DNA from 2 places in the Variovorax sp. PAMC26660 genome. Region 2 is predicted to be linked to the other one. Evidence: riboswitches for the same ligand, from Rfam matches in the RefSeq annotation. Region 2 holds a riboswitch; the other holds the start of a gene.

Region 1 (14,954 bases), 1.1 Mb from region 2:
GTGGCGAGCCAACTGGCCGACATCTTCGCGGGCGACGTCGACGTGCGCGCGCTGCGCAAGGGCGACCGCTTCGCCGTGGTCTATGAAACCCTCGAGGCCGATGGGCAGGCGCTGCGCAGCGGGCGCGTGCTGTCGGCCGAGTTCGAGAACAACGGCAAGGTGCACCAGGCCGTCTGGTTCCAGCCCCCGGGCGCGAACCAGAAGGGCAGCTACTACCGCCCGAACGGCGACAGCCTGCGCAAGGCCTACCTGGCGACGCCGGTCGAGTTCTCGCGCGTGTCGAGCGGCTTCGCGATGCGCATGCACCCGATCCTGAACAGCTGGCGCCAGCACAACGGCATCGACTACGCGGCGCCCACGGGCACCTCGGTTCGCACCGTGGGCGATGGCACGGTCGATTTCGCCGGCACGCAGAACGGCTACGGCAACATCATCATCATCAACCACCGCAACAACCAGCAGACGGCGTATGCGCACCTGAGCCGCATCGACGTCAAGGCCGGCCAGAGCGTGAGCCAGGGCCAGGCCATCGGCGCGGTGGGCTCCACCGGCTGGGCTACCGGCCCGCACCTGCACTTCGAATTCCGCGTGGGCGGCGTCTACCAGGACCCGGCTTCCATCGCGCAAGAAGGCGGCGCACCGATCACCGCGGCGCTGCGCCCGGCCTTCGAGCGGATCGCCGTGGGCGCCCGCACCGAGCTGGCGGCCGCGTTCTCGGTCATCCAGGCCAGCGCGGACTGAATCGCCGCCTCGCGGCCTTCCAGCCTCCTCGAAACACCATGGCCGCCGAGCTTTTCATCGGCCTGATGTCGGGCACCTCGCTCGACGGTGTCGATGGCGTGCTTGCCGATCTTTCCGACGGCCGCATCGCGGTGCAGGCCTACGCGACGGCCGAGTTTCCCGTGTCACTGCGGGCCGAGCTGCTGGCGCTGAACACACCGGGCGACAACGAACTGCATCGTGCAGCGCTGGCCGGCAACGGGCTTGCGCGGGCTTATGCCGGCGTGGTTCATCAGCTCCTGGCGGACAGCGGCACGGCCGCCGAGGCCGTCACCGCCATTGGCGCCCACGGGCAGACGGTGCGCCACCGGCCGATCGAATTCGATGAGGTCGGCTACACGCTGCAGATCAACAACCCCTCGCTGCTGGCCGAACTGACGGGCATCGACGTGGTCGGCGACTTCCGCAGCCGCGACCTGGCCGCGGGCGGCCAGGGTGCGCCGCTGGTGCCTGCCTTCCATCGCGCCCTGTTCGCGCGCGCCGACGAGACCGTTGCGGTGCTGAACATCGGCGGCATTTCCAACTTGAGCCTGCTGCCGGCCACCAATGCGCCGGACGGCGCCATCGTGCGCGGCTTCGACTGCGGCCCCGGCAACGCGCTGATGGACCACTGGTGCCAGACCTACCTCGGCCAGCCTTTTGACCGCTGCGGCCAATGGGCGGCCAGCGGGCAGGTGCTGCCTGGTCTGCTTGCGCAGTTGCTGGCCGATCCCTACTTCGCCAAGGCGCCGCCCAAGAGCACGGGGCGCGACCTGTTCAACCCGACCTGGCTTGCCGCGCAACTCGGCACCACGGCGATGGAGCCGGCCGATGTGCAGGCGACGCTGACCGAATTGACCGCAAGCGCTTGTGCAGCGGACGTTCGGCACTACGGAAAAGATAGCAAGTTGCTAATCGTCTGCGGTGGCGGCGCATTGAACGACCACCTGCTCGAACGCCTACGGGCGTTGCTGCCCGGCGTGGAAGTGGCTGCCTCGAACGATCACGGCCTGCCGCCCCAGCAGGTCGAAGCGGCCGCCTTCGCCTGGCTGGCCCGCGCCACCGTGCGGCGCGAGCCTGGCAATCTGGCGAGCGTGACCGGCGCACGCGGTCCCCGGGTGCTGGGCGCGATCTACCCCGCCTGAGCGCCTGTTGGCGGCGTCAGCCCTGGCCGGAAACCTCCGGCTGCGCCGGATGCGCTGCGCGCACTTCGCCCGGCAAATGCCAGAAGATCAGCGCAGAAGCGATCGTGATCAACCCCATGCTTGCAAAAGTGGCCTGGAAGGCATCCAGCGTGTGCGCCGCCGTTTCGGTGCCGAAGATGCCGTTGTAGCCCGCCAGCACGGCGCCGGCCGCCGCCACGCCCAGGCTCATCGCCAGCATCTGCACCATCGACAGCAGGCTGTTGCCGCTGCTCGCCATGCTGCCGTCCAGGTCCTTCAAGGTGATGGTGTTCATGGCCGTGAACTGCAGCGAATTGACCGCGCCAAACGCCAGCAGTTGCAGCACGTGCAGCACCATGGGCTGGCCCGGCGCCGTCAGGCCGAAGCTGGCCATCGTGAGCCCCACCAACACGGTGTTGACCACCAGCACCTTGCGGTAGCCGTGGCGCGTGATCAGCGGCGTGGCAAAGCGCTTCATGGCCATGCCGGCCAGCGCGATCGGCAGCATCATCAGCCCGGCCCTCACCGGCGAATAGCCCATCGACACCTGCAGCAGCAGCGGCACCAGGAAGGGCATGCAACTGCTGCCCAGGCGCGAGAACAGGTTGCCGATCAGCCCGATGCTGAGCGTCGGCACGCTGAAGAGCGAGGGCGCGAACAGCGGCTCGGGTGTGCGTGCCGCGCGCAGCCAGTAGGCCACCACGCTCGCGAAGCCGAAGATCAGCACGACCATCACGCCACCCTGGCGCAGCCCCAGTTCGGAAACGCCGTCGAGCGCCAGCGAAATTGCCACCATGCCGAAGGCCAGCATCGCGTAGCCCACACTGTCGAAGCGCTTCTGCACGACGCCGCGCAGGTCGGGCATGTACTTGAGCGTGGCGATGCAGCCCGCCAGCCCCACTGGCACGTTGATCAGGAAGATCCAGTGCCAGGAAGCGTACTGGACCAGCCACCCGCCCAGCGTAGGCCCCAGCAAGGGCCCTATTAGCCCCGGGATGGCCACGAAACTCATCGCCTGGAGGAACTCCCCGCGCGGCACCGTGCGCAGCAGCGACAGTCGCCCCACGGGCAGCAGCAGCGCCCCACCAAGCCCCTGCACCACGCGCGCCGCCACCAGTTGGCCCAGGCTGTGCGACAGCGCACACAGCACCGAGCCGATCGCGAACAGCACGATGGCCGAAAAAAAGATGCGCCGCGTGCCGAAGCGGTCGGCGATCCAGCCCGAGGCGGGGATCAGCATCGCCATGGTGAGCGCATAAGCCACCACCACCGACTGCATGCGCAGCGGGCTTTCGCCCAGGCTCGCTGCCATCGCCGGCAACGCCGTGTTGATGATGGTGGCGTCGAGCGTCTGCATGAAGAAGCCGACGGCCACGAGCCACAACAGGCTCTTGCGGGCGGGATCGACGGGGATGGCTGCCTCGGAGGTCATGGAAGAAAAGGAAAAGTGAAAAGACGACGGGCAGCAAAAAGCCGCCCGGAGGCGGCTTCTTGAGGGGGCTGGATCAGCAGCATCCAGGCATCAGGCCGAGAAGCTCGATCCGCAGCCGCAGGTGCTGGTGGCGTTCGGGTTCTTGATCACGAACTGGGCGCCTTGCAGATCTTCCTTGTAGTCGATCTCCGCGCCGACCAGGTACTGGTAGCTCATGGCATCGATCAGCAGCGACACACCATTCTTGGTCATGGTGGTGTCGTCTTCGTTGGTGATTTCGTCGAAGGTGAAACCGTACTGGAAGCCCGAGCAGCCGCCACCCTGCACGAACACGCGCAGCTTCAGATCGGGATTGCCTTCTTCGGCGATCAGGTCGGCCACCTTGGCTGCCGCGCTGTCGGTGAAGACAATCGGCTCTGGCATCTGGGTCTGGATGTTTTCGGCTACGGCGCTCATGGGGTGGTTACTCCTGGGGGGCCGAACGAACGGCCAATGGAACGAATGCTACTGCAATGCCGCATTTCCGGCAGGCGGACTGTGGCGTGCACCCCAACGCAAGTGGGGTTGGATGCCTCGCACACCAAGTACTGGCAACGAAAAAGCCGCCCGAAGGCGGCTCTTGTGTTCGCAAGGAACAGGATCAGCGCTTGCTGAACTGCTTGCGACGACGGGCGGAGTGCAGACCGACCTTCTTACGTTCGACTTCACGCGCATCGCGCGTCACGAAGCCGGCTTGGCTCAGCACGGGCTTGAGCGTTGCGTCGTAGTCGATCAGCGCACGGGTGATGCCGTGGCGCGTGGCGCCGGCTTGACCCGATTCGCCGCCACCGTTCACGTTGACCATCACATCGAATGCTTCGAGGTTGTTGGTCAGCGCCAGGGGCTGCTTGGCAATCATGATCGAGGTTTCGCGGCCGAAGAACTCTTGGATGTCCTTGCCGTTGACCGTGATCTTGCCGGTGCCTTTTTTCAGAAACACACGAGCGACGCTGGATTTGCGACGGCCGGTGCCATTGTTCCATTCACCAATCATTCTCAAGGCTCCTTACAGTTCCAGCACTTTGGGCTGTTGGGCGGTATGCGGGTGCTCAGCACCACCGTACACCTTGAGTTTCTTGATCATCGCGTAACCAAGCGGGCCCTTGGGCAGCATGCCCTTGACAGCCTTTTCCAGGGCGCGGCCCGGGTGCTTGTTCTGCATGTCGCGGAAGTTCGTCGCCGTGATACCGCCGGGATAGCCCGAGTGACGGTAGTACACCTTGTCGATCGACTTGGCGCCGGTGACGCGCAGTTGCGCGGCGTTGATGATGACGATGAAGTCACCGGTATCGACGTGAGGCGTGTAAATGGCCTTGTGTTTGCCGCGCAAACGGAGAGCAACTTCGCTGGCTACTCGTCCGAGGACCTTGTCGGTCGCGTCAATCACAAACCACTCGTGCGTCACGTCAGCGGGCTTGGCGCTGAACGTTTTGGTCATGAGTTTTTCTCTTTGAAGAGGGTTTGGCGAGCCCTTTTCCACGGTCGGCGTTCCTCTGATGGGAATCTCTTAGGTGGGTTTTGCAAGCCTGCCAAAGCAGGTGAGTGCCCTTCGCCGCGGGGCTACAAAAACGCTGCGAAGCCCGCGATTATATGAAGAAACGGCCAAATGGCCAATTTCCTGCAAATCAGCGCTGGATGCGGACGAATTCCATGGTTTCGCTGCCGCCGACCGAGCCCGTGCGCTGGATCTCGCCGTCGAACTTGACGACCCGCCCCAATTCGACGCTGTACCACGCGGTGCCCGTGAAACGGGCGCTGATCGTGGTTAGCGGCGCGCCTCCGTAGGCCCCGTAGATCCAGCCCTCGTAGGCCACTCGCGTCACGTTCATTTCCGTGCCGCCGATGTGCATCGGGCGCTCCTCGCCCACGGTGGCGTCCAGTTCGTGCCGCTGCCTGCCACGCGTCGTGTAGTCCAGGTGCCAGCGCATCCCAGGCTGCATGTCCTTTCGGCCCCAGCCGCCGGGCGGCGCTGAGGAATCGAAAAGACCGCCGAGCGGGGACGGTGCCGACACCAGCCGCCCATCTGCTTTCTCGATGCGTCCGCCACCGTTGAACGACAACACGTCGCCGTCGATCCGGTCCAGCCGGTAGATCACCGGCGTGCGGATGCCCGTCAGCTTGTCGGTGTGCACGTATTCGATTGCGTCGCCACGGTGCAGCGGCACGGCGAGCCCGGCTGCGCCGCCGCTGCCGGCTTCGGCCGTCTTTCGGACCGTCTCGGCGGCGGCAGGCCCGCTCGGACGCGTCTCCAGCATCGCCTTGGCGCGCGCCGGCAGCTCGGCCAGAAATTCGATCGGGACCGCGAAATTGAGGCTGCCACCATCCCTGGCACCGAAGCTCGTGATGCCCAACAGCCGGCCTTCGCTGTCGAACAGGCCGCCACCGCTGGAGCCCGGCGAAATGGCGGCGGTGGTCTGCAGCAGCGGCGCTTGCGAATCGCCGCCGCGAAGCCCCGACAGAATCCCTTCGCTGAGCGTGTTCTCCAGGCCCAGTGGATTACCGATGGCATACACGCGCTGACCGACATGCGCACTGCCCGCGGGCGCGAGTGGAACGGGCGCAACGCTGAAATTCGCGACCTTGATCTGGCACAGGTCGCGCGCCGGGTCGGGATATTCCAGCGTGGCGCCGTAGGTGACGTTGTCTTGGCGAATCACGAAGCTGCTGGCCTTGGCCAGCACATGGCAATTGGTGACCAGCCGCCCGGGCGCAATGACCACCGCACTGCCCGCCCGCAACGGACGCTCTTGCGCGTCGAAGGTGCGGACGGCCCAGACGCCGCCCGACACTTTGGTGAACAGCGCGTCGGGCTCCAGCGCCGAGGCGTTGCCGGCGGCGAACACGACCGCCAGCGAGATGAATGCGCGATGGACCCGCTTCATGGCTTGGGGGGTAGCAAGCCCGCGAGATCGTCGATCGAGACGCGAGCGTCGGGCTGCGCCTTCGGCGCCGGCGCCGGGACGGGGGGACTCACCTGAGGCGGGGCCGCGCCCGTCGCCGGCTTGCCAGCCACCGACGCCAGCTTCGTCTCCCCGACGCGCACGCCCACCGTCACCTGGTCGCCCGTCTGCGCGCTCCGGTCGAAATTCCGCACCTCGCCGAACACCAGTTGCATCCAGCTCGGATAGTTGAAGCCGGCTCCCGTGCCAGAATCGACCGCGGCGCCGATCACGCCGCCCAGCAGGATGTTGCCCACCATGCCCGTGTTGACGCGGGACACGGCCTGTCCGCTGGCTGGCGCATAGCCGGGCTGCGTGCATTCGATGTTCAGATTGGCGCTCGAACGGCGCACCGGCAGGCTCTGGCCCGAGCGCATCACCGCGTCGTTCTTGTCATTCGTTACCAGGCACTTGGCACCGTCGACCACCTGGCCTGCAGGCGTCCGCGTCTCGATCTTCACGTTTTGCGTGGTGCCGTGGGTGACCGACGCACAGCCCGTCAAAATAGACAGAACGCCTGCGCCAACGAACAGGCCCCAAAATCGCCATCCAGTTCCTCGCATCATCTGCCCTTTTTGTTAGCCAATGTTTCCGGGCAAGTCTAGCGTTCTCCCTTCTTTATTCTTCAGGCACCATTTCTCATGTTCAGTTACCGCCACGCCTTCCATGCCGGCAACCACGCCGACGTGCTCAAGCACACGGTGCTGATTGCCACGCTCGACCACATGCTCGAAAAAGAGGCCGCACTGACGGTCGTCGACACCCACGCCGGCGCCGGCCTGTATCGCCTTGACGGCGACTACGCCGGCACCAGCGGCGAGGCGGCCGACGGCATCCTGCGCCTGCTTGCGGAAAAGAAAGAGCCCGCCACGCCCATCCCTGCAGCGAAGTCCGCTGCAAAAAAGGTAGCGCCCAAAGCCGAAGTCCCGCTGGCCGACGCCATCGCGCGCTACCTCGGCGTGATCCACGACTTCAACCCCAAGGGCGGGGCGCGCGTCTACCCGGGCTCGCCGTTCATCGTGCAGCACCTGCTGCGCGACCACGACAAGCTCAAGCTGTTCGAGCTGCACCCCACCGACTCGCGCACGCTCGAAGCCAACATTGCCCAGCTCGAAGCCGGCCGCCAGATCGCCGTGCTGCGCGACGACGGCTTCGGCAGTGCCACCAAGTTCCTGCCGCCGCCCTCGCGCCGCGCGCTGGTGCTGATGGACCCGAGCTACGAGATCAAGAGCGATTACGCCCGCGTGCTCGACTTCGCGGCCGAGGCGCTCAAGCGCTTTGCCACCGGCACCTACGCCATCTGGTATCCGATCATTCCGCGCCCCGAGGCGCACGACCTGCCACGGCGCCTGAAGACGATGGCGACCAAGGCCGGCAAGTCGTGGCTGCACGCCACGCTGACGGTCAAGTCCAGCAAGATCACGACGGACGCCTCGGGCGAGACGCACCGGCCGGGCCTGCCGGCCAGCGGCATGTTCCTGATCAATCCGCCGTACACGCTGAAGCCGCTGCTCGCGGCTGCACTGCCGCAACTGGCAGAGCGCCTGGCGCAAGACCGGCACGCCACCTTCTCGCTCGATTCGGGCGGCTGAAGCCGAACGGCTTGTCTATCGGCGGCGGCGCGGCGGCACGGCCGCCTTGCGCCGTGCGGGAGCCGGCGCCTTCGCGCGATCAGCCACCGGCGCGGGCGCCTGCGCATCGCCCGACTCCACGGACAAGCCGCCGCAGCGCATGCCCTCCCGGTCGACGACGGTCAACGCCACCTGCTTGATGCCCAGCCCGGTCAGGCCGATGCGGTCGGCCGCCGCGCGGCTCAGGTCGATCACGCGGCCCAGCGCGTAGGGGCCACGGTCATTGATGCGCACCAGCACTTCGCTGCCATTCACGAGACTGCGCACACAGACGCGCGTGTTGAAAGGCAGGGTCTTGTGGGCTGCCGTCATGGCGGTCATGTCGAAGCGCTCGCCGCTGGCGGTCTTGCGCTGATGAAACTGGATGCCGTACCAGGAAGCACCGCCGCGCTCGAAAATGTCGCGCGGGCCGTCGTCGCCGGGCACGCCGTCATCGGGCGTCAGTTCGCCGGTACCCGACACGGCCAGGTCGTAGCGCACCGAGGGCACATCGGAGCGCGCGGGCACGCCCGGCGGCACGGCGAGCGCGCGTGCCAAGGGCTTCAACTGGCCATCGGCCGTGCCCTCGGTGGCCGGAGGCATGGCGCAGCCCGCGAGCACGCAGGTCGCAGCGACGAGGGCTATGCGAAGCCCCGCGCGCAACGTACCCGCCGCTCCGGCCGCGCGCCCTGTCAATCGAGGCGCTCCAGCAAAGCCAGCGTCGCCGCCGACTGGTTCATCGTGTAGAAGTGCAGCGCCGGCGCGCCACCGTCGCGCAGGCGTGCGCACAGGTCGGCGACCACGTCGAGGCCGAAGGACTTGATCGACGCGATGTCGTCGCCAAAGCCCTGCAGCCGCAGGCGAATCCAGCGCGGAATCTCGGCGCCGCAGGCGTCGGAGAAGCGCATCAATTGCGTCGAACTGGTGATCGGCATGATGCCGGGCACGATGGGCGTGTCGATCCCCAGCTTGCGCACGTCGTCGACGAAACGGAAGTAGGCCTCGGGGCTGAAAAAGTACTGCGTGATGGCCGAATCGGCACCCGCCTTCACCTTCGCGGCAAAGGCCTGCAGGTCGGCTTCGGGCGAACGTGCCTGCGGATGGATCTCGGGGTAGCAGGCCACCTCGATGTGGAAGTCGCGGCCGGTCTCTTCGCGGATGAATTCCACGAGGTCGCTCGCATAGTGAAACTCGCCGCCGATGCCGTAGCCGCTCGGCAGGTCGCCGCGCAACGCCACCAGGCGCTTGACGCCCATGGCCTTCAGCTCGGCGAGTTGCTCGCGCACCGTGGCACGCGTGGCGCCGATGCACGAGAAATGGCTCGCGGCGTCGACGCCTTCAGAAAGAATCTCCTGCACCGCACCGAAAGTGCCCTGGTGCGTGGAGCCACCCGCGCCATACGTGACCGAGCAGAACTGCGGCTTGCGCACATACAGCTGCTGGCGCACGGCGCGCAGCTTGACCGCGCCTTCGGGCGTCTTGGTCGGAAAGAATTCGAAGCTCAGCGGAAGGCGCACCTGCGTCTCCTTAAGAACCGTTCGCTGCGTCCGCGCGAACGGCATGAATGAAAAACTCGCGGTTGCCGTCGCCGCCGGCGATCGGGCTGTCGAACCACTGCAGCACGCGCAAATCGAGCGCCTCGCAAGCCTCGCGCAGGCGCTTTTCGACCACCGCATACATCGACTCGTCGCGCACGATACCGCCCTTGCCGACCTGGCCGGGCTGCAGCTCGAACTGCGGCTTGACCAGCATGAGCAAACGGCCGTCTTCGGCCAGGAACTCGACGACAGCCGGCAGAACGAGCGTGAGCGAGATGAAGGACAGGTCGCCAACGATCAGGTCGAAGCGCGACTCACCTTCTTCTTCCAGATCGTCCGGCGAGAGGGCCCGCGCATTGACGCCTTCGATGGCGACGACGCGCTCGTCCTCGCGCAACTTCGCATGCAGTTGCCCGTGGCCGACATCGACGCCCACAACCTTCGTCGCACCGCGCTGCAGCAGGCAATCGGTGAAGCCGCCGGTCGACTGGCCCACGTCGAAGCACAGCTTGCCGGCGGGATCGATCCCGCTGACCTGCAGTGCCCCTTCGAGCTTCAGGCCGCCGCGCGACACATAGCGCGCCTCGGCCGCATCGACCAGCTCCAGCTCGGCGGACTCGGGCACGTCGTCCTTGTTCTTGACGACCGAGCGCCACGCGTCGCTCGTGCCCGCGTCACGCCAGCGCATGCCGCCGGCAATCAGCCGCACGGCCTGCGAACGCGACGCGGCAAGGCCGCGCTCCACCAACAGTTGATCAGCGCGCATGAGCGAAGCGCCGGGCCGCCCCAAGCAAGCTCGCACCGCAGTGCGAAGCACGAAGGTTTTTCATCGTGCTATCAGTAACGGTACGTGTCCGGCTTGTACGGGCCGTTCTTGCTCACGCCGATGTAGGCGGCTTGCGAGTCGGTCAGCTCGGTCAGCATGGCGCCGACCTTCTTCAGGTGCAGGCGCGCCACCTTCTCGTCCAGGTGCTTGGGCAGCACGTAGACCTTGCCGACCTGGTAGGCGTCGGTCTTGGTGAACAGCTCGATCTGGGCGATGGTCTGGTTCGCGAACGACGACGACATCACGAAGCTCGGGTGGCCCGTGCCGCAGCCCAGGTTCACCAGGCGGCCCTTGGCCAGCAGGATGATCTTCTTGCCGTCCGGGAAGGTGATGTGGTCGACCTGCGGCTTGATTTCTTCCCACTCGTACTTCTCGATCGACGCGACGTCGATCTCGTTGTCGAAGTGGCCGATGTTGCAGACGATGGCCTGGTCTTTCATGGCGGCCATGGTGTCGTGCGTGATGACGTCCTTGTTGCCGGTGGTCGTCACGAAGATGTCGGCCTTGTCGGCGGCATATTCCATGGTCACGACCTTGTAGCCTTCCATCGCGGCCTGCAGGGCGTTGATCGGGTCGATCTCGGTGACCCACACTTGGGCGCTCAGTGCGCGCAGCGCCTGTGCCGAGCCCTTGCCCACGTCGCCGTAGCCGGCCACGCAAGCGACCTTGCCGGCGATCATCACGTCGGTTGCGCGCTTGATGCCGTCGACCAGCGATTCACGGCAGCCGTACAGGTTGTCGAACTTGCTCTTGGTGACCGAGTCGTTCACGTTGATGGCGCGGAACAGCAGCGTGCCCTTGGCGCTCATTTCGTTCAGGCGGTGCACGCCCGTGGTGGTTTCTTCGGTCACGCCGATGATTTCGGCGGACTTGCGGGTGTACCAGGTCGAATCGACGGCCAGCTTGGCCTTGATCGCGGCGTACAGGATGCGTTCTTCTTCGCTGGTCGGGTTGGCCAGCACGCCCAGGTCCTTCTCGGCGCGTTGGCCCAGATGCATCAGCAGCGTGGCGTCGCCGCCGTCGTCCAGGATCATGTTCGGGCCTTCGCCCTTCGATCCCTTGGGGCCGAAGTCGAAGATGGCGTGCGTGTATTCCCAGTAGTCCGTCAGCGACTCGCCCTTGATCGCGAACACCGGCGTGCCTGCGGCAGCGATGGCGGCGGCGGCGTGATCCTGCGTCGAGAAGATGTTGCACGAGGCCCAGCGCACCTCGGCGCCCAGGGCTTGCAGCGTCTCGATCAGCACGGCCGTTTGAATGGTCATGTGCAGCGAGCCCGTGATGCGCGCGCCCTTGAGCGCCTGGCCCTTGGCGAACTCTTCGCGGATGGCCATCAGGCCGGGCATTTCGGTTTCCGCAATGCGGATTTCCTTGCGGCCCCAGGCGGCAAGGGAAAGGTCGGCGATCGCCTGGTCGGCGGTCGAAACGGGGGTCGGCTTGAGAACAGCGCTCATGAGAACTCCAAAACTGGTTTGAAAGATGCCACTGCGTACGGGGAAAAAACTCACCGCGAGAACAGCGGATGAGCGTGGTTGCGATGTGGTCCGAGCCTCACGCCTGATGGCGCTGCAACGCTCCTCGGAACCGCGGATTGTAGACGGGGCGCAAGGCCGAGCCAAGCCGGGGGGTTTGGGCTGCCATTTGTCAGCCTCGGCGTTAAAGACACCTCTTTTTACGATTTCCCCGGGGTTCGGTTCAGGAGCCAGCCGGCTCGCTGCCTAGCCCATCTGAAAAGAAGAGGGATCCACATGAGGATGACGAGATATCTCGCGGGTTGCGGACTGGCCGCCTTGCTGGCGGCCTGCGGAGGTGGCGGTGGCGGCGGCGCGCCCGGCGGCGGGCTCCCGCTGTCCGGTGGCAATGCCCAGCCGCAAGCAGAAGTCGCGGTGGCAGCCGCGATGGCCAAGGCACAGGACAACGCCGACGCGCGCAGCGGCACCTACCGCGTCTACGCGGCCAACGGCACGCAGCAAACGCTGTCGGTGGACTTCGACACCGCCAGCTACACGATGACCGACAACCTCAGCGTGGCGGAATCCGGCTCCTTCAGCGAGGACTTCACCGAACCGGGCACCTACGTCTTCGCCAGCAGCCGCATTAGCTCGGCGGCCAACACGGCGCGCTTCCGCGTCACGGCCGATGCCATCGTCGGCGCGTTCCCGTTCCAGGCGGCATATTCGAGCCCTGCCGCATACGCGGTGCAGCCCTTCGTGGCCGCGCGCAACTTCCTGACAGCGGCGGCGCAGCTCGACGGCACCTACAACCGCTTCGGCGTCACGCGCAGTCCCGGCGGGCCGGATTCGCAGATGCTCGCCATGCGCATTTCAGGCAGCGGCACGCTGCTGGAGTTCTGCTTCGACAACGTGATCTACAAGATCGACCTCTGCCCCGCCGCCTCCAAGCGGACGTATGCGGTCACGGCCGGAATCGACGACGCGTGGGTCGCGACGAACACCGCCAACGCGAACGAAACCGCGAACTTCCGCATGGCGCGCATCGGGGGCCAGAACGTCTACCTGAGCGCCGGCCTGAGCACCACGCCGGCGGTGCAGTTCCTGCGGGTCGCCCTGCCCGAATCACCCAACTGGCCCACCACGCGCGGCCTGGGCGCATCGACCGAGGGCAGTTGGGGCAGCAACCTCATCGACACCGCGAACTCCGTGCGAACCGCCACCAATCTGGATGGTTCCTACGGCAGCCTGACGCTCCCGGTGGGTGGCACCTTCTCGTCGCAGCCCGAAGGCATCCGCCTGCTCAACGCCAGCGGAACGCGCAAGTACTACGCGATGCAGAACGGCCTGCTGTCGGTGGTCGTCGGCACGCGCAACCCGAATACGCAGGGCTACATCCAGATCAACCTGATCGACACCGGCCCGGCCCCCGATGCACGCAACGGCCGCTACAAGGTCTACGCCGCCAACGGCTCGCGGCAGACGCTGGCGCTGAACATGGACAGCCTGCGCTACGAGATGACCGACGACACCGGCGTCACCGCATCCGGCAGCTTCACGGCAGACAGTGCCGAGGCGGGCAGCTTCGTCTTCGACAGCAGCCGCATCACAAGCCCGACGAACACGGCGCGTTTCAGGCTGACGACGGACACGGTGGTCGGCGCATTCCCGTTCGCGGTGGCGCAGGTCACGCCGGCCAGCTACGCGGTGCGTCCGTTCGTCGCCTCGCGTGCGCTGGTCAAGGCACAGGCCGAGCTTGACGGCGTCTACAACCGCCTGGGCATCAACCTGACGGCCACCACCGGAGACTCGTCGATCACCCAGATCCAGGTCGCCAACGGCGGGACCACGCTCTACCTGTGCAACGACAACGGGGTGTACCGCATCGACAACTGCCCCACAGCCTCGGTGCGGACGTACACCGTGTCGGCAGGGCCGACCGTCGACACCTGGCACATCGTGAACGTGACCAATCCGTCGGACAACGGCAACTTCGGCATCGCGCGCATCGGCGGCGACAACGTGTATCTCTCGGCCGGCATCGTGCCTTCGACGCCCACCACCTCGGTGTTCCGCATCGGCCTGCCGGAGCGCGCGACCTGGCCCACCATCGCCGCGCGCGGCGGCGCCACCAACGGCAGCTGGGGCAACACATCCATCGGCGCCACCAGCTATGCGCGCACGCAGGTGCTTCCCGACGGCACGTCGGCCACCCGCAGTGCCACGCTCGCCACGATGGGCATCATCGGCCCGCTCAACATGCGCCTGGCCTCGTTCAGCGGCCCCGAAGGCCACTTCGCGAGCCAGAGCAACAAGCTCTTTGCGATGGTCGGCTCGCGCAACCCGGCCACCGCCGGCGCGATTGAAATCGACCTGATCGACTGACGCTCCGAAGGCGCAGGCCAAAGGCCGCATGCCGCATCGCGCGGCATGCGGCCTTTCTTCATTCCGCGTGCTCATTTCCACCTAATTCGGCAGCCGGCACGTTTGGCCGCAGCGGCGTACATTGGCTTCATCCCCCACCCTCGAAAGCTCTCATGTCGCTTCTACCCGGCGCCCCCAAGGTCCTGCTCGCCACCGCCGCCCTGTGCCTGACCGCCGCCGTTCTGCCGATCTCCGCGGCCGCCCAGACCTCCGAGACCGTGCGCATCCGGGGCACCCTCGTGCGCGTCGACGCAAACACCCTCATCGTTCAGGACCGTGGCGGCGAAGTCATCAGCCTTGCGCGGCCGGCCGACATGGCGGTGTCGGAGGTCTACCGCATCAAGCTGTCCGACATCAAGCGCGGCAGCTTCATCGGCACCGCTGCCATGCCGCAGGCCGACGGCACGCAGAAGGCGCTCGAAGTGGTGGTGTTCCCCGAGGCCGCGCGCGGCACCGGCGAAGGCCATCGCCCATGGGACCTGCTGCCGCAGAGCACCATGACCAACGCCACCGTGGCCGACCTTGCCGCCGCGCCGAAATCGGTACGCGGCGGGCAGCAACTGCGGCTGACCTACAAGGGCGGCGAAAAAACCGTGATCGTGCCGCCCGACGTGCCGGTGGTTACCTTCCGCCCCGGCACCGAGGCCCTGCTGGTGCCCGGCGCCAAGGTGCTGGTGAACGCGCAGGAAAAGAACGGCACGCCCACGGCGCTGCGCGTGACGGCCGGGCGCAACGGCTTCGCGCCGCCGATGTAATCAATCGGTCACCCAAGGGAA
Region 2 (14,954 bases):
GGGTGGCCACATCACGCGCCAGTACGGCAACCCGGCCGGCGGCGTGCATGCGGTGCAGTTGGAGATGACGCAGTCGAGCTACATGCAGGAGGCGCTGCCCTTCGACTACCTGCCGGCCGTGGCGGCCGGCGTGCAGCCGCACGTGCGTCGCATGCTGGAGGCGGTGCTCGATTTCGTCGAAGGCCGCAACCGGTGAGGTGAGCACCACCGGCGCATTTGCCGCGCCCTGACCCGCTTCATCTGCGCAATCCCAACAAGGTATTCGACCCGTGAACACAAGCACCATCCACGCGCTCGCGCGCCCCGAAGTGACGCCGCTGCCGGCCTACAACGCGGGCCTGTCCTCGGACGCCGTGCGCGCGCGCTACGGCGTCACAGAGATCGCGCGGCTCGCGAGCAACGAGAACCCGTACGGTCCCAGCCCCGCGGTGGCGCGCGCGCTGGTCGACCTGGCGGCACGCGTGGGCACCTATCCCGATGCCAACTGCACGGCGCTGCGTGCCGCCATTGCCGAACGCACCTGTGCCCAGCCCGGCGAGGTGGTGATCGGCAACGGCTCCGAGGACATCCTCCAGATGCTGTGCCAGGCGCTGCTGTCGCCGGGCGACCGGGTGCTGACGCAGCGCCCGGCCTTCGGCCTGCACGAGATCTACCCGCGGATGATGGGCGCGCAGGTCGAGCTGCTGGCGCTCACGCCGGAACTCGGCTTCGATCTCGACGCCTGGTGTGCGGCGCTCGCGCGCGCGCCCAAGGTGGTGATGCTGGCCAACCCCTCGAACCCGGTCGGCTGCATGTTCGATGCCGGCGACTTCGCGCGCCTGCTCGCGGCGGTGCCCGCGGGCACCTTGCTAGTGGTGGACGAGGCCTACTACGAATATGCGCGGCTGGCGCCCGGCTACCCCGACGTGCTCGCCATGCTGCGCGCGCGGCAGGTTGCCGACGAAGGCCGCTCCCCGTGGATCGTGCTGCGCACTTTCTCCAAGGCCTGGGGCCTGGCCGGCCTGCGCGTGGGCTACGGCATCGCGTCCGACGAGGCGCTGGTGCAATTGCTCGATCGCGTGCGCACGCCCTTCAACGTGAACCTGGCCGCGCAGGCCGCGGCCCTCGCAGCCTGGGGCGACGAGGCTTTCATGGCGCAGGCGGTGGCGCGCACCGTGCAGCAGCGCGAGGTGCTGGCGGCGCAGCTTCGCGCCCTGGCCGGGTCCGTTCTGCCGGGCCTGCGCGTGGCGCCTTCGGCGGCCAACTTCCTGTTTGTCGATCTCGCGCGGCCGAACGGGCCGGTCAACGAGGCGCTGCTGGCGCGCGGGATCATCGTCAAGCCCTGGAAGGAGCCGGGCTTCGAGACCTTCATCCGGGTGTCGGTGGGCACCGAAGAGGAGAACGCGCGTTTCGTGCGGGCGCTGGCCGAGATCGCCGGCGCACCGGACTGACGCTGCGGCCGGGGCCGCGTCAAGACCCGCCTGCGGGCCGGGCCAGGCCGGGGTTTTTACAATCGCGGACATGACCAAGCCACTCATCTACACCCGCGGCCAGGCGCTGCCCGGCATCCTCGCGCAGCGCATCGCCATCCTCGACGGCGCCATGGGCACGATGATCCAGCGCTTCAAGCTCACCGAAGAGCAGTACCGCGGCGAGCGCTTCAAGGACTTCGAGCGCGACGTGAAGGGCAACAACGAGCTGCTGTCGCTCACGCGGCCCGACGTGATCTCCGACATCCACGAGGCCTACCTCGCGGCCGGCGCCGACCTGATCGAGACCAACACCTTCGGCGCGACCACCATCGCGCAGGAGGACTACAAGATGGCGCACCTGGCGCGCGAGATGAACGTGCAGTCCGCCAAGCTCGCGCGCGCAGCCTGCGACAAGTTCAGCACGCCCGACAAGCCCCGCTTCGTGGCCGGCGCCCTCGGCCCGACGCCCAAGACCGCGAGCATCAGCCCCGACGTGAACGATCCGGGCGCGCGCAATGTCGATTTCGAATCGCTGCGCGCGGCTTACTACGATCAGACTGAAGCGCTGGTCGAAGGCGGCGCCGACGTGATCCTGGTCGAAACCATCTTCGACACGCTCAATGCCAAGGCCGCGTTGTTCGCGGTCGACGAGTATTTCGACAACAGCGGCCAGCGCCTGCCGCTGATCATCAGCGGCACCGTGACCGACGCTTCGGGCCGCATCCTGAGCGGCCAGACCGTCACCGCCTTCTGGCATAGCGTGCGCCATGCACAGCCGCTGGCCATCGGCCTGAACTGCGCGCTGGGCGCGGCGCTGATGCGCCCGTACATCCAGGAACTGGCGCGCGTGGCCGGCGACACCTTCATCAGTTGCTACCCGAACGCCGGCCTGCCCAACCCGATGAGCGACACCGGCTTCGACGAGACGCCCGACGTCACCTCGCGCCTGCTGCACGAGTTCGCGGCCGAGGGGCTGGTGAACATCGTGGGCGGCTGCTGTGGCACCACGCCCGACCACATCGCGGCCATCGGCCGTGCGGTGGCGCCGGTTGCGGGCCGGGCATTGGGCAGCAACAACGCCGGCTTCTACCGCGAAGCCGCGTAGCTGAGCTCGCCCCCAGGCTGCGCGCACTTCGTGTTGCGCGCGCCTTCCCCCTGCCGGGGGCAACACCCGGGGCCCGGCGAAGCCGGTTCCTCGGTGCTTCACGAAGGGGATGGCCGCCCGTAAAGCTGCGCAGTTGGGTTGGCGGCTGATTGACATGCTCTTGGCCTGCGGCCTACGCTGGCCTGCACAGGAGTCAGCCATGAACCCCACACTCGTCCCGCGCTGGATCGGCATCGGCGCGCTTGCCCTGGTCCTGCCGCTCGCGGCCTCGGCGCAACAAGCCTTCACGCGCGGCACGGTCAATCTGAGGGCTGGCCCGTCTGGCGATTACCCGTTGGTGGCGCGGCTCGCGCCGGGGCAGTCGCTCGATGTCGTCGGCTGCACCAGCGGCTACGGCTGGTGCGACGTGGTGCTGCCCGATGGCGGGCGCGGCTGGGTCTGGGCGAAGAGCCTCGACTACGCCTACCAGGAGCAGCGCGTGCCGCTGGCCGCCTATGGCGCGGTGATCGGCGTGCCCATCGTCAGCTTCGTGATCGGCAACTATTGGGCGAACTACTACCGTGACCGGCCCTGGTACGGCGACAGGCGCTGGTGGGGCAACCGACCGCCGCCGCCAATGGCGGGCTGGCGGCCACCGCCGCCCGTGCGGCCGGGGTGGCAGCCACGCCCGTGGCAGCCGGGCCCTGGGTTCCGTCCACCGGGGCCGGGCTTTCGTCCGGGGCCGGGCCCGCGTCCGCCTGTGGACCCCGGCTTCAGGCCGCCCCGGCCGCAGCCGGGCTTTCGACCCGGGCCGCCGCCCGGCATGCCGCATCCGCACCCGGGAGGCGGTCGGCCCGGCGGCGGGGGCGGGCATCCGCACGGTGGCGGTGGGCCGGGCGGGCATCGGCCCTGAACAGGCCGCAGGGCAGTTCGGCTATTCGGCCTTGGGCTTGACGCCGATGCTCGCCTGACGGTCGCGTGCGATCAGCGCCACGAAGCGCTGGGCGCCCAGTCCCAGCGGCCGCTCCCTCGACCACACGACGTCGACCCACAGGTCGAGCCCGTTGCTCAGGTTCTCGAACGGAATCTCGACCAGCGCGCCCGCCGCCACATGCGGCCGCGCGAAGTTGCGTGGCAGCCAGCCCCAGCCGAGTCCGGCGGTGATCAGGCTCAGCGCGGCCAGTGCGTTGTCGGTGCGCCAGACATGGCGCGCGAACACAAAGCGTGGGTCGCTGGTGGCGAGGTCGCGCCCGGCGACGACGATCTGCCGGGTGTTCGTCAGGTGCTCTTCGCGCAGGCGCTCGCCGTGGGCCGCGAGCAGCACCGGGTGGTCGGGCGCCATCACGGCGACCATGGTGTCGCTGCCGACCTCCTGAAAGCCCTCGCGGCCGTCGAGGCTGGGGCGCTCGAACACCAGCGCCAGTTGTGCGCGTCCGCTGTGCAGCAGGTCCAGCGCATCGGCCTGCGGCGCTGCCAGCACCTCCACCTGCAGCAGCGGGTATTCCTGCGCCAGTTCGGCCAGCGGACCGCTCCAGGGGGCGGCAAGCAGTTCGGGCGCGATGGCCAGCGTGAGCCGGTCTTCCAGCCCCTGTGTGAGCGCCAGCGCCTGCACCTGCAACTGCTTGAGCTGGGCGGCCAACAGCCGCGCCTGTGGTTCGAGCGAGCGGGCGGCAGCGGTCGGCTGGGGCTCGCGGCCGCTGCGGTCGAACAGCCGCAGATCGAGTTCCGCCTCGAGGTTGGCAATGGCCATGCTGACGGCCGACGGTACCCTGCGCAGGGCCCGCGCGGCGGCTGAAAAAGAGCCGTGGTCGATCACGGCCAGGAAGACTTCGACGTTGTCGCTGGAGAAGGCCATGGCGCCGATCTATCAATAAAACTGAAATAAGTTAACTTTTTATATCAGCAAATAGCAAATAAAGTCCATCCATCGCAGTCACAAACTCAGAGAAAAGTCATGCAGGGCATTCAGCGTCGGATCGTTTACATCTCCCTTTACGAAGGGATCGCCATCGTGGCAGCCAGTGCCGGCCTCGCACTGATGACGGACGCCGGCCTCGGCCATTCCGGCATGCTGGCGGTGGGTGCATCGGTCATCGCGGTGATCTGGAACCTGGCCTTCAACGCCATGTTCGAGCGCTGGGAATCACGCCAGGCCGTGCGCGGGCGCAGCGTGCGCCGCCGGATCGCCCATGCCATCGGCTTTGAAGGCGGGCTGATTGCTTTCCTGGTGCCGATGTTCGCGTGGGGCCTGGGCGTCTCGCTCTGGCAGGCGCTGGTGATGGACCTGGGCCTGGTGGTGTTCTTCCTGGTCTACACCTTCATCTTCAATTGGGCCTTTGACCGCGTGTTCGGTCTGCCGGCTTCGGCCATGGGCGAAGCGCAGCCCGCGTAAGCCTGCGCTTACTTATCCACCCTGCCGCGCCGGCTTGGACGCGGCAGCCGAGCGCATTGCCAGAGCCCCGCTCAGGCGAAGGCGCTCGGTGTCGTTGAAGAGCGTCTCGCGCAACTGGGCCTGCTCGGTCTCGGACGCGCTGGCGTAGCGGTCGAGCCGGGCGTTCCACTCCTGGGTTTCCTGGTCGAGCGTTGCGAGGCCGCGTGCCACTTCATAGCCGTAGGCCTCGCTGCGTGCGGCAAAGCGCTCCTGGGGGCTGGCGCCGCGTGCGTCCAGCGCTTCGGTCTGGCGCATCACGTCGACGTGCGCCACCGATTCCTTGCGCACCTCGCGCTGTTCAGGCGACAGCCAGGCCTGCTCGCTTTGCGCGAGCGCCGCGGCCCGCTGCTCGGGCGTCAGGGCGGCGTTGGCGAGCAGCTCCATTTTTTCCACCATGAAGCTGTCCTGCCGGATCTGCTCGCCGAACAGGCCTTCGATTTCCTCGGGCGCGAAGTACTGCCGGCGCAGCGCTTCGCGCGCCTGCAGGCTTCGGCGCAGGTTGGCGGGGTTGCCGGGCGTGGGCGGCTGCATCGCCTGCAAGGCTTCCTGCAGGTCGATATAGCGCTCGAGCAGGCCCAGCGCGCGCACGCGCCAGTCCTCGCGCAGGTATTTGGCGAGCAGGGCGGGCGCCCTGGCCATCAGGGTGGCCTTGCTGTCGGCCTGTGCTTCGGTGAGCACCTTGTCGAAGACGGAGATCAGGTCGCTGGTCAGCAACGCGTCGGGGGCTGCGGGTGCCTCTGCCGAGCGAGCCTCGGGACTTGGCGTGATGGCGGCGGCCACTGCGTCGCGGCCGGGCGCTGGCGGCGCGTCGATCGCTTCGGGACCGGCGGCGAACCAGCCGCCGCCCACGGCGATCAGCAGCGCCCCGCCGGCCGCCCAGAAGCCCCACTGCTTGCGCATGCCCGCGCCCTCAGAGGCCCGCGCTCTTCAACCGCGCGGCCTGGTCCTTGAAGAGATCAGGCGGCTTCTTCTCGTAGTACGGGAACTGGCTGCCGTAGGTGTTGCCCAGCACCTGGTTGACCTCGTCCAGGTGGTTCTGGCGGTAGTCGCCCAGATGCGTGCCAAGGCGGGTGGTGCAGGTCGCGAGCAGGCCGTCGTTGGCTTCGCCGAAGAAGAAGAGGGTGCCCAGCGCCGACAGGGCCGCATCGCTCGGGTCGAACAGGCTCAAGCTGGTCGAGACGCCTGACCACGAGTAGTAGCGCACGCCGTTGACCAAGGCCGCGCCGCTCTTGACGTCGCACGAGGAGCCCGCAACGGGCCGCCCCTGCGGGAATTTCTTGTCGAAGGCCGCGCCGCCTGCGGTGGTCAGCGAGGCGAGGGCGTTCAGCGGCACTTCGGGCAGCTGGCTCGGGTCCTTGCCCGACAGGAAGCCGATCACGTTCGTCAGCAGTCCGATGGCGGTCACGGCCAGGCCTTGCGCGATGCTTCCATCGGGCAGCGTGGCCAGCAGGTCCGCCACCTTCGAGCCGCCGTTCGCACCGCCCACCGAGGTGACCGAGGCGATCATGTCCGGCGCCACCGCCGCGACGTAGCGCACCGTGGGGGCGCCCTGCGAATGGCCGATCAGGTTGAACTTGAGCGTGGGGTTCTTCTCCAGCACGCGGATGGTCTTGAGCTCCTGCAGCAACTGTTCGCCGCGGATTTCGGAGGTGTTGGTGCCCGACACCTGGGCCACGTAGACCTTGGCGCCTGCGCCGGCCAGCTTGCCGGGAATGCCGTAGAAGTAGTCGACACCGAGCAGGTTGTCGAAGCCCAGCAGGCCGTGGACCAGCACGATCGGGTACTTGGTCTTCGCCTCGTCGGATGTCGCGCGGGCCTGCACCAGCGTCGAGGTGCCGCTGGCTGCGGCGTGGGCGTTGTGCGCCAGGGCCGCAGCGACCATGAGGCCGCAGCAAAGCGCCACGGCGCGCATCGGATGGGCTGCATGCTGCAGCCGGACATTCCACTTCTTGGCCATTCGGCGCTCTCCCTTACGTTGGTTGAAAAACACGAACGTTCGTTCGGAAACGGTGGCCGCATTCTGTGGATCGACGCCGAAATGGAAACTGGGGTTTTCCCCGGGGCTGGTCGAATCGACCTAAAATGCGCGACTTCCCAAGGAGCGTTGCAGCGGCTTGCCACAGAGGCAAACCGTCAGGCTTGGGGCGACAACGACGCTCGCCTGTTTGACTTTTCCGCAGGTGAGGCCATGTCCCAGATTCCCGCTCCCTCTTCCGTTTTTGTTCCCCCTCCCATGAAGCTGTCCGGTCTCGAACCGGTCGCCATCGGCGCGGGCACGCTGTTCGTCAACATCGGCGAGCGCACCAATGTCACCGGCTCCAAGGCCTTCGCGCGGATGATCCTGAACGGCCAGTTCGAAGAGGCCCTGGCCGTTGCGCGCCAGCAGGTCGAGAACGGCGCCCAGGTCATCGACATCAACATGGACGAGGCCATGCTCGACAGCAAGGTCGCCATGGTCCGCTTCCTGAACCTCATTGCCAGCGAGCCCGACATCGCGCGCGTGCCGGTGATGGTCGACAGCTCCAAGTGGGAGGTGATCGAGGCCGGGCTGCGCTGCATCCAGGGCAAGGGCATCGTCAACTCCATCTCCATGAAGGAGGGCGTCGACAAGTTCAAGCACGAGGCCAAGCTGGTGCGCCGCTACGGCGCCGCCGCCGTGGTCATGGCCTTCGACGAGAAGGGCCAGGCCGACACCTATGCGCGCAAGGTCGAGATCTGCGAGCGGGCCTACCGCATCCTGGTCGACGAGGTGGGCTTCCCGCCGGAAGACATCATCTTCGACCCGAACATCTTCGCCATTGCCACGGGCATCGAGGAGCACGACAACTACGCGGTCGACTTCATCAACGCCGTGCGCTGGATCAAGCAGAACCTGCCGGGCGCCAAGGTGTCGGGCGGCGTGTCGAACGTGAGCTTCAGCTTCCGCGGCAACGACCCGATGCGCGAAGCCATCCACACCGTGTTCCTGTACCACGCGATCCAGGCGGGCATGGACATGGGCATCGTCAACGCCGGCATGGTCGGCGTGTACGACGACCTGGAGCCCACGCTGCGCGAGCGCGTGGAAGACGTGGTGCTCAACCGCCGCCCCGACGCCGGCGAACGCCTGGTCGAAGTGGCCGAAACCGCCAAGAGCGGCGCCAAGGACGAAAGCAAGCGCCTCGAATGGCGCGGCACGCCCGAGACCCCGGTGCACGTCAACCAGCGGCTGTCGCACGCCATGGTGCACGGCATCACCGACTTCATCGTCGAAGACACCGAAGAGGCCTACCAGCAGATCCTGGCCAAGGGCGGCCGCCCGCTGCACGTGATCGAAGGCCCGCTCATGGACGGCATGAACATCGTGGGCGACCTGTTCGGCGCCGGCAAGATGTTCCTGCCGCAGGTGGTGAAGTCGGCGCGCGTGATGAAGTCCGCCGTGGCCCATCTGCTGCCCTACATCGAGGAAGAAAAGCTGCGCGACGAGGCCGCCGGCCGCGACGTGCGCACCAAGGGCAAGATCATCATCGCCACCGTCAAGGGCGACGTGCACGACATCGGCAAGAACATCGTCACCGTCGTGCTTCAGTGCAACAACTTCGAGGTGGTGAACATGGGCGTGATGGTCCCGTGCCACGAAATCCTGGCGCGTGCCAAGGTCGAGGGCGCGGACATCGTGGGCCTGTCGGGCCTGATCACGCCGAGCCTCGAAGAGATGCAGTACGTGGCCGGCGAGATGCAGCGCGACGACCATTTCCGCATCAAGAAGATCCCGCTGATGATCGGCGGCGCCACCACCAGCCGCGTGCACACCGCCGTGAAGATCGCGCCGCACTACGAAGGCCCCGTGGTCTACGTGCCCGATGCCTCGCGCAGCGTGAGCGTGGCGCAGTCGCTGCTGAGCGATCAGGCCACCGCGTACATCGACGAGATCAACGCCGACTACGAGAAGGTGCGCCACCAGCACGCCAACAAGAAGCAGGTGCCGATGTGGCCGCTGGCCAAGGTGCGCGCCAACAAGACGCCGATCGACTGGGCGAACTACACGCCGCCGGTGCCCAAGTTCATCGGCCGCCGCGTGTTCAAGAACTTCGACCTCACCGAGCTGGCCAAGTACATCGACTGGGGCCCGTTCTTCCAGACCTGGGACCTGGCCGGCCCGTTCCCCGCCATCCTGAAGGACGAGATCGTCGGCACCGAGGCCGTACGCGTGTACGCCGACGGCCAGCGCATGCTCAAGCGGCTGATCGAAGGTCGCTGGCTCAGCGCCAGCGGCATCGTCGGCTTCTGGCCCGCCAACACGGTGAACGACGACGACATCGAGCTGTACACCGACGAGACGCGCAGCGAAGTCGCGCTCACCTGGTATGGCATGCGCCAGCAGACCGAGAAGCAGGTGATCGACGGCGTGATGCGTCCCAGCCGCTGCCTGTCCGACTTCGTCGCACCGAAGGACAGCGGCCTGAAGGACTACGTGGGCGTGTTCGCGGTCACCGCCGGCCTGGGCGTCGAGAAGAAAGAGAAGTACTTCATCGACGACCTCGACGACTACTCCGCCATCATGCTCAAGGCCCTGGCCGACCGACTGGCCGAGGCCTTCGCCGAGGCACTGCACCATCGCGCGCGCACGGACTTCTGGGGCTACGCGCCCGAAGAAGGCCTGAGCAACGAGGACATGATCGGCGAGAAATACCGGGGTATCCGCCCCGCGCCCGGCTACCCAGCTTGCCCCGACCACAGCGTGAAGGGTCCGATGTTCGACCTTCTGGCTTGCGCGGACATTGGCATGACCCTGACGGAAAGCCTCGCTATGATGCCCGCCGCCAGCGTGAGCGGTTTCTACCTGAGCCACCCCGATTCGACCTACTTCAACGTCGGCAAGATCGGGCACGACCAGTTGCAGGACCAGGCCGTGCGGCGCAAGGAGAGCGAGTCCGATCTCGAGCGTCTGCTGGCGCCCAATCTTTGAGCGTCCTTTGAACCTGCCGGCCGGCTCGGCCGACCGGCACCGGGAGTTGTTATTCAGAAGCTGATGTTTGCAGCCGCGCACTACGCGGCACTGGTGGTTTTCGTTGTCAGCTGCTGGGGTGCCGGTCGCACCGTGCTCGCCCGCCTGGCGCCACCGCCGCGCCGCGACGCGTGGCTCGAAGCCGCCGTGGCGGTGGCCCTGGGTGTCGGCCTTTTCATCTGCGCATTCCAGGCGCTGGCCATCTTCGGTGTCTTCAAGGTCGAGGCTACGCTCGCGCTGGTCGCGGTCGGCGTCGTGGCCGCCGCGCTGCAACTGCCCGCATGGCTGCGCGAGCGGCGCGTGCTGCGCGCTGGCACCGTCGTCGCACCGTGGACATGGTTCGACCGCGTCGCGATGGTCGCACTGGCACTCGTCGCCTTGCCCGCGCTCGTCGCGCCGCTCGCACCGCCCGCTGCCTTCGACGAGCTGATGTACCACCTGCCCTATGCGCGCGAGGTCGCGCAGAACGGCTCGCTGGGCATCCACGCGTGGCTGCGCTATCCCTGGTTCCCGTACAACTTCAACCTGCTCTACGCCGCCGCGCTGCAGGTGGGCGACGACGTGTTGCCGCACTTCCTGAACGCTCTGGCGGGTGCGCTGTCGGTGGTGATGGTCCTGCGTCTGGGCACGCTGCATGCCAGCCGGCTCACCGGCCTCGTCGGCGCCGCGATCTGGCTGGGGCTCGGCGACTACTCGAACGCGCTGATCGACATGGGCGTGGCGCTCTTTGTGCTGACGGCCTGCGTGTCGCTGTGGTGGTGGCGCGAATCCGAGCCCGTGCACAGCGGCGTGCGATGGCTGGCGCTGGCTGCGTTCTTCCTGGGGCTGGCGGCCGGCTCGAAGTACCAGGCACTGGTCTTCCTGCCGCTGGTCGCGCTGTTCGTCGTCCGGCACGAGCGCAGGCCCAAGGTCTGGGCGCTCGCGCTGCTGTGCTTCGTGATTCCGTGCGTGTACTGGTATGCGCGCAACGCCATCATGACGGGCGACCCCTTCATTCCCATCGGTGCCCGGGTGTTCGGCTTCACCGAGTGGGTGCCCGACGACTACGTGCGGCAGGTCGACGACGTGCGCGCCCATGCGGCCATGCCGAACCCGCTGATCTGGTTCGTGGTGCTGGCGCCTTTCAGCGTGTTCTGGAAGCGCTCCGGCGCGGTGCGCGCGGCGGGCTGGTTCTGCCTTTACTCGGTGGTTGTCTGGGCTGTGACCTCGCGTTATCCGCGCTACCTCATGGCCTCGTTCCCGCTGCTCGCGATGACGGCAGCGGTGGGCTGGCAGGTGCTGTTCGGATGGATCGCAGCGGGTGTGCGCCGCGTGTTCGGCGCGAAGCGCACGCCAACCACCGACGCCAACACCGCGTCGACCGGCGCCCTGAGCCGCAACACCGCGCGTTCCGGCGCGCGTGTTGGCGACTGGGTGGCCGTGTTGCTGCTGGCCGTGCTGGCCGCCGTGTCGGTGCGTCAGACTGCTCTCAAGGTGTCGATGATCTCGCCCGAGCCCGAAGCGCGCGAAGCCTTCCTGCGCAAGAACGTGCCGGGCTATGCCGTCATGGACTACATGCGCCGCAACGCCACCGGCCGCGTCTACCAGATCGCGCTGAGCGAGGCGATCTACTACGGCCCGAATCCGGTCTGGGGCGACACGCTCGGCCCCTGGCGTTATGCCGATTTTCTTTTGCTGCCGCCCGCCGACATGGCGCGCAAGCTGGCCCAGCAGGGCTTCGCCGCCATCGTCATGTCGCCGGAAATGGTGCCGATCTTCACCACGCGACCCGGCTTCGACACCCACTTCCACCTGCTGCTCGACAAAGACGGCAGCCGGGCCTACAGCATCCTTCCGAGCGCAGCACCATGACCGACGCCGAACCTTCCGTGAGCCGAAGCCGCAGCGGTGCCGCACTGCGCATTGCCGCGGTCATTCCGTGCTTCAACGAAGCGCTGGCCATTGCGCAGGTGATCGAGGGCTTTCGCGCGGCATTGCCCGAAGCCGAGATCCACGTCTTCGACAACAACTCGAGCGATGACACGGCCGCCGTCGCGCGCGCGGCGGGCGCCATCGTCACGCACGTGGCCTCGCCCGGCAAGGGCAACGTGGTGCGGCGCATGTTCGCCGACGTCGAAGCCGACGTGTACGTCATGGTCGACGGCGACGCCACCTACGACACCGGCGCCGCACGCCGCCTGATCGACCGGCTGGTCGAAGGCAACCTCGACATGGTGGTCGGCAACCGGGTCGACGACGGCCAGGACGCGCTGACCTACCGCAAGGGCCATCGCTTCGGCAACCGCCTGCTCACCGGCGCGGTGGTGCAGCTCTTCGGCGGCGGCCTGACCGACATGCTCTCGGGCTACCGCGTGTTCTCGCGGCGCTATGCGAAGTCGTTCCCGGCGCTGTCGCGGGGCTTCGAGATCGAGACCGAACTCACGGTGCATGCGCTCGAACTGCGCATGCCCTACGCCGAGGAAAGCACCGCCTACAGCACGCGGCCCGAGGGTTCGCACAGCAAGCTCTCGACCTACCGCGACGGCTGGCGCATCCTCAAGGCCATCTGCAAGCTCTTCGTGAGCGAGCGGCCGCTGCAGTTCTTCTCGATCATCGCGGCGGTGCTCGTGCTGGCATCGGTCGCGCTGGCCGTGCCGCTGCTCATGACCTACATGCACACCGGGCTGGTGCCCCGGCTCCCCACGGCGGTGCTGTCCACCGGCTCGATGCTGGCCGCGATGCTGTCCTTCGTATGCGGCATCGTGATGCACACCGTCACGCTCGGCCGGCAAGAGGCCAAACGCTTATGCTACTTGTCCATTCCGGGCGTGCGCGACCGCACCGCGCAATGAAGATCGGGCGAGAGTTCCTCTCGTTCGCCGTGGTCGGCGTGATCGGCCTCGTGGTCGATGTGGTGCTGCTGTACCTGCTGGCGCCGATGCTCGGCTGGTACGTGGCGCGGGTGATCTCGTTCCTGGCGGCCGCGAGCACGACCTGGGCCTTCAATCGCCGCTACACCTTTGCCGCGCGCGTCTCGGCGGAGGGCTCGATCTGGCGCGAGTACTTCAGCTACCTGGCGACCATGGTCGTGGGGGCCGTGCTGAACTACGGCGCCTATGTGCTGACGCTGCACTGGGTGGAAGGCCGCTGGGCCGCCGCGCTGGGGGTGGCGGTAGGCAGCGTTGCGGGGATGGGCGCCAACTTCCTGTCGGCGCGCTTCCTTGTGTTCCGCTCGAAGTAGACGAAGGCGTGGCGCGCGCTCAGTGCGCGCCCGACACCACCACCGGAATCTCGGTCGCAGGCGGCGTGTTGCGGCTGCGGCCGCAGCGCACGAGGCCGTCGATCATCACCATGCCCACGCCCGGAATGTCGCCGAGCTGCACGCTTTCGAGCAGGCCCGGTGCGGGCGAATGCTGCGCGCGGTCCATGAACACGAAGTCGGCATCGCGGCCCACTTCGATCAGACCGCAGTTGAGCTTGCGGATCTTCGCGGTGTTGCCGGTGGCGAAGCAGAACACCAGCTCGGCCGGGATGTTCGCGATGGACGACAGCATCGCCACCATGCGCAGGATGCCCAGCGGCTGCACGCCCGAGCCGGCAGGCCCGTCGGTGCCCAGGATCACGCGGTGCGGGCACTTGAGTTCCAGCGCGGCCTTGGCCGCCGCAATGGCGACCTTCTCGTTGCCGTTGTGCACGATCTCGATGGCGCGCGACGACTTCTCGCACAGCTCGCACACATGCGCCTCGGGCAGCGAGGTGTGGCCGCCGTTGATGTGGCCGATGATGTCGGCGTCGGCTTCGAGCACCACGTCCTTGTCGATCAGGCCCGAGCCCGGGATCGACGGGCCGCCCGTGTGGATCGTGCTCTGGATGCCGTACTTGCGCGCCCAGGCCACCATCTCCTTGGCCTCGTAGCCGGCCTTCACCGAGCCCAGGCCCACTTCGCCGAGCAAGGTCACGCCGGCTTCGGCGAGTTCCTTGAAGTCGCTCTCGACCATGCCCTTCTCGATGATCGGCGCGCCGGCCAGCACCTTCACGCCACCGGGCCGGAAGTTGTCGAAGGCGCGCTGCGCGGTGATGGCCAGCGCCTTCAGTCCGACGATGTCCTTGGGGCGACCCGGCAGGTGCACTTCGCCCGCCGAAATCATCGTCGTCACGCCGCCGTGCATGGTCGAGTCGATCCAGCCGATCTGGCCCTGGCGCGGCGTCCAGTCGCCGAACACCGGGTGCACGTGGCTGTCGATCAGGCCGGGCGCCACGCAGGTCTTGCGCGCGTCGATGACGGTCTGCGCGCCTTCGAGGTCGCAGTCTTTCTCCTTGCCGACCGCGACGATCAGGCCGTCGTTCACCACGATGGTGTCTGCGTCGAGGATGGGCTTGTCGATGTCGCCCGAGAGCAGCAGCCCTATGTTCTTGATGACGACCTTGCCCGACTTTGCGCCGGCTGCGATTTCTGCCATTTCGTGGTGTCCTCGTCGTGGGGTGGGGTGTTGTTGTCTTGTATGTCGTCCGCGCGCACGGTGCGCAGCACGGTCTCGATCACGAAGTCTTCCCAGTGCGTGATCGCCTCGGGCGACTCCAGCGGCTCGCCGAGGAAGGCGGTCAGCGTGTGCCGGTTGGAGGTGTAGAAGTAGCCGGTGGATGCGATCAGCAGATAGATGTCGCGCGCCACCAAGTCCTTGCGGAACAGGCCCTGCTCCGAGCCGCTGGCAAGGATCTCGGAAATGATCGCCACCGCCCGCGACGAATACTCGCGCGCCCGCAGCGACTTGGAAATATGCCGGCCCTTGTGCAGGTTCTCGGTGTTCAAAAGCGTCACGAACTCGGGGTTCTTGCGGTAGTAGCCCAGCACGAAGCGGATGACTTCGGTGAGCGCTTCCACCGGGCGCGAAGCGTCGAGCGCAATGGCGGCTTCGGCATCGTCCATGCGCTGGTAGATGCCTTCGAGCACCGCGATGAACAGCCCCTCTTTGCTGCCGAAGTAGTAGTAAATCATCCGGTCGTACGACTTGGCGGCCTTGG

What was found. A riboswitch is a leader RNA that binds a small molecule or an ion and turns the genes downstream of it on or off. The one in region 2 is predicted to bind S-adenosylhomocysteine.
Region 1: linked by a shared signal. The riboswitch ahead of ahcY (adenosylhomocysteinase) and the one ahead of metH (methionine synthase) in region 2 are both predicted to bind S-adenosylhomocysteine.

What each region holds. Positions count from the first base shown of each region.
Region 1 covers NZ_CP060295.1:1,624,817-1,639,770, forward strand. The annotation lists gene H7F35_RS07790 (M23 family metallopeptidase) at 1-741, shown strand, start outside; gene H7F35_RS07795 (anhydro-N-acetylmuramic acid kinase) at 780-1,904, shown strand; gene mdtD (multidrug transporter subunit MdtD) at 1,921-3,354, opposite strand; gene erpA (iron-sulfur cluster insertion protein ErpA) at 3,445-3,810, opposite strand; gene rpsI (30S ribosomal protein S9) at 3,995-4,387, opposite strand; gene rplM (50S ribosomal protein L13) at 4,400-4,831, opposite strand; gene H7F35_RS07820 (S1C family serine protease) at 5,019-6,275, opposite strand; gene H7F35_RS07825 (hypothetical protein) at 6,272-6,793, opposite strand; gene H7F35_RS07830 (23S rRNA (adenine(2030)-N(6))-methyltransferase RlmJ) at 6,974-7,924, shown strand; gene H7F35_RS07835 (septal ring lytic transglycosylase RlpA family protein) at 7,940-8,545, opposite strand; gene metF (methylenetetrahydrofolate reductase [NAD(P)H]) at 8,635-9,459, opposite strand; gene H7F35_RS07845 (TlyA family RNA methyltransferase) at 9,470-10,246, opposite strand; gene ahcY (adenosylhomocysteinase) at 10,318-11,757, opposite strand; S-adenosyl-L-homocysteine riboswitch at 11,821-11,889, opposite strand; gene H7F35_RS07855 (hypothetical protein) at 12,052-14,139, shown strand; gene H7F35_RS07860 (hypothetical protein) at 14,292-14,933, shown strand.
Region 2 covers NZ_CP060295.1:2,686,973-2,701,926, forward strand. The annotation lists gene hutG (N-formylglutamate deformylase) at 1-196, shown strand, start outside; gene H7F35_RS12985 (histidinol-phosphate transaminase) at 270-1,430, shown strand; gene H7F35_RS12990 (homocysteine S-methyltransferase family protein) at 1,501-2,556, shown strand; gene H7F35_RS12995 (SH3 domain-containing protein) at 2,756-3,448, shown strand; gene H7F35_RS13000 (LysR family transcriptional regulator) at 3,470-4,390, opposite strand; gene H7F35_RS13005 (PACE efflux transporter) at 4,490-4,927, shown strand; gene H7F35_RS13010 (lipase secretion chaperone) at 4,940-5,866, opposite strand; gene H7F35_RS13015 (esterase/lipase family protein) at 5,877-6,923, opposite strand; S-adenosyl-L-homocysteine riboswitch at 7,057-7,132, shown strand; gene metH (methionine synthase) at 7,200-9,914, shown strand; gene H7F35_RS13025 (ArnT family glycosyltransferase) at 9,978-11,804, shown strand; gene H7F35_RS13030 (glycosyltransferase) at 11,801-12,784, shown strand; gene H7F35_RS13035 (GtrA family protein) at 12,781-13,173, shown strand; gene H7F35_RS13040 (amidohydrolase family protein) at 13,193-14,392, opposite strand; gene H7F35_RS13045 (TetR family transcriptional regulator) at 14,338-14,954, opposite strand, start outside.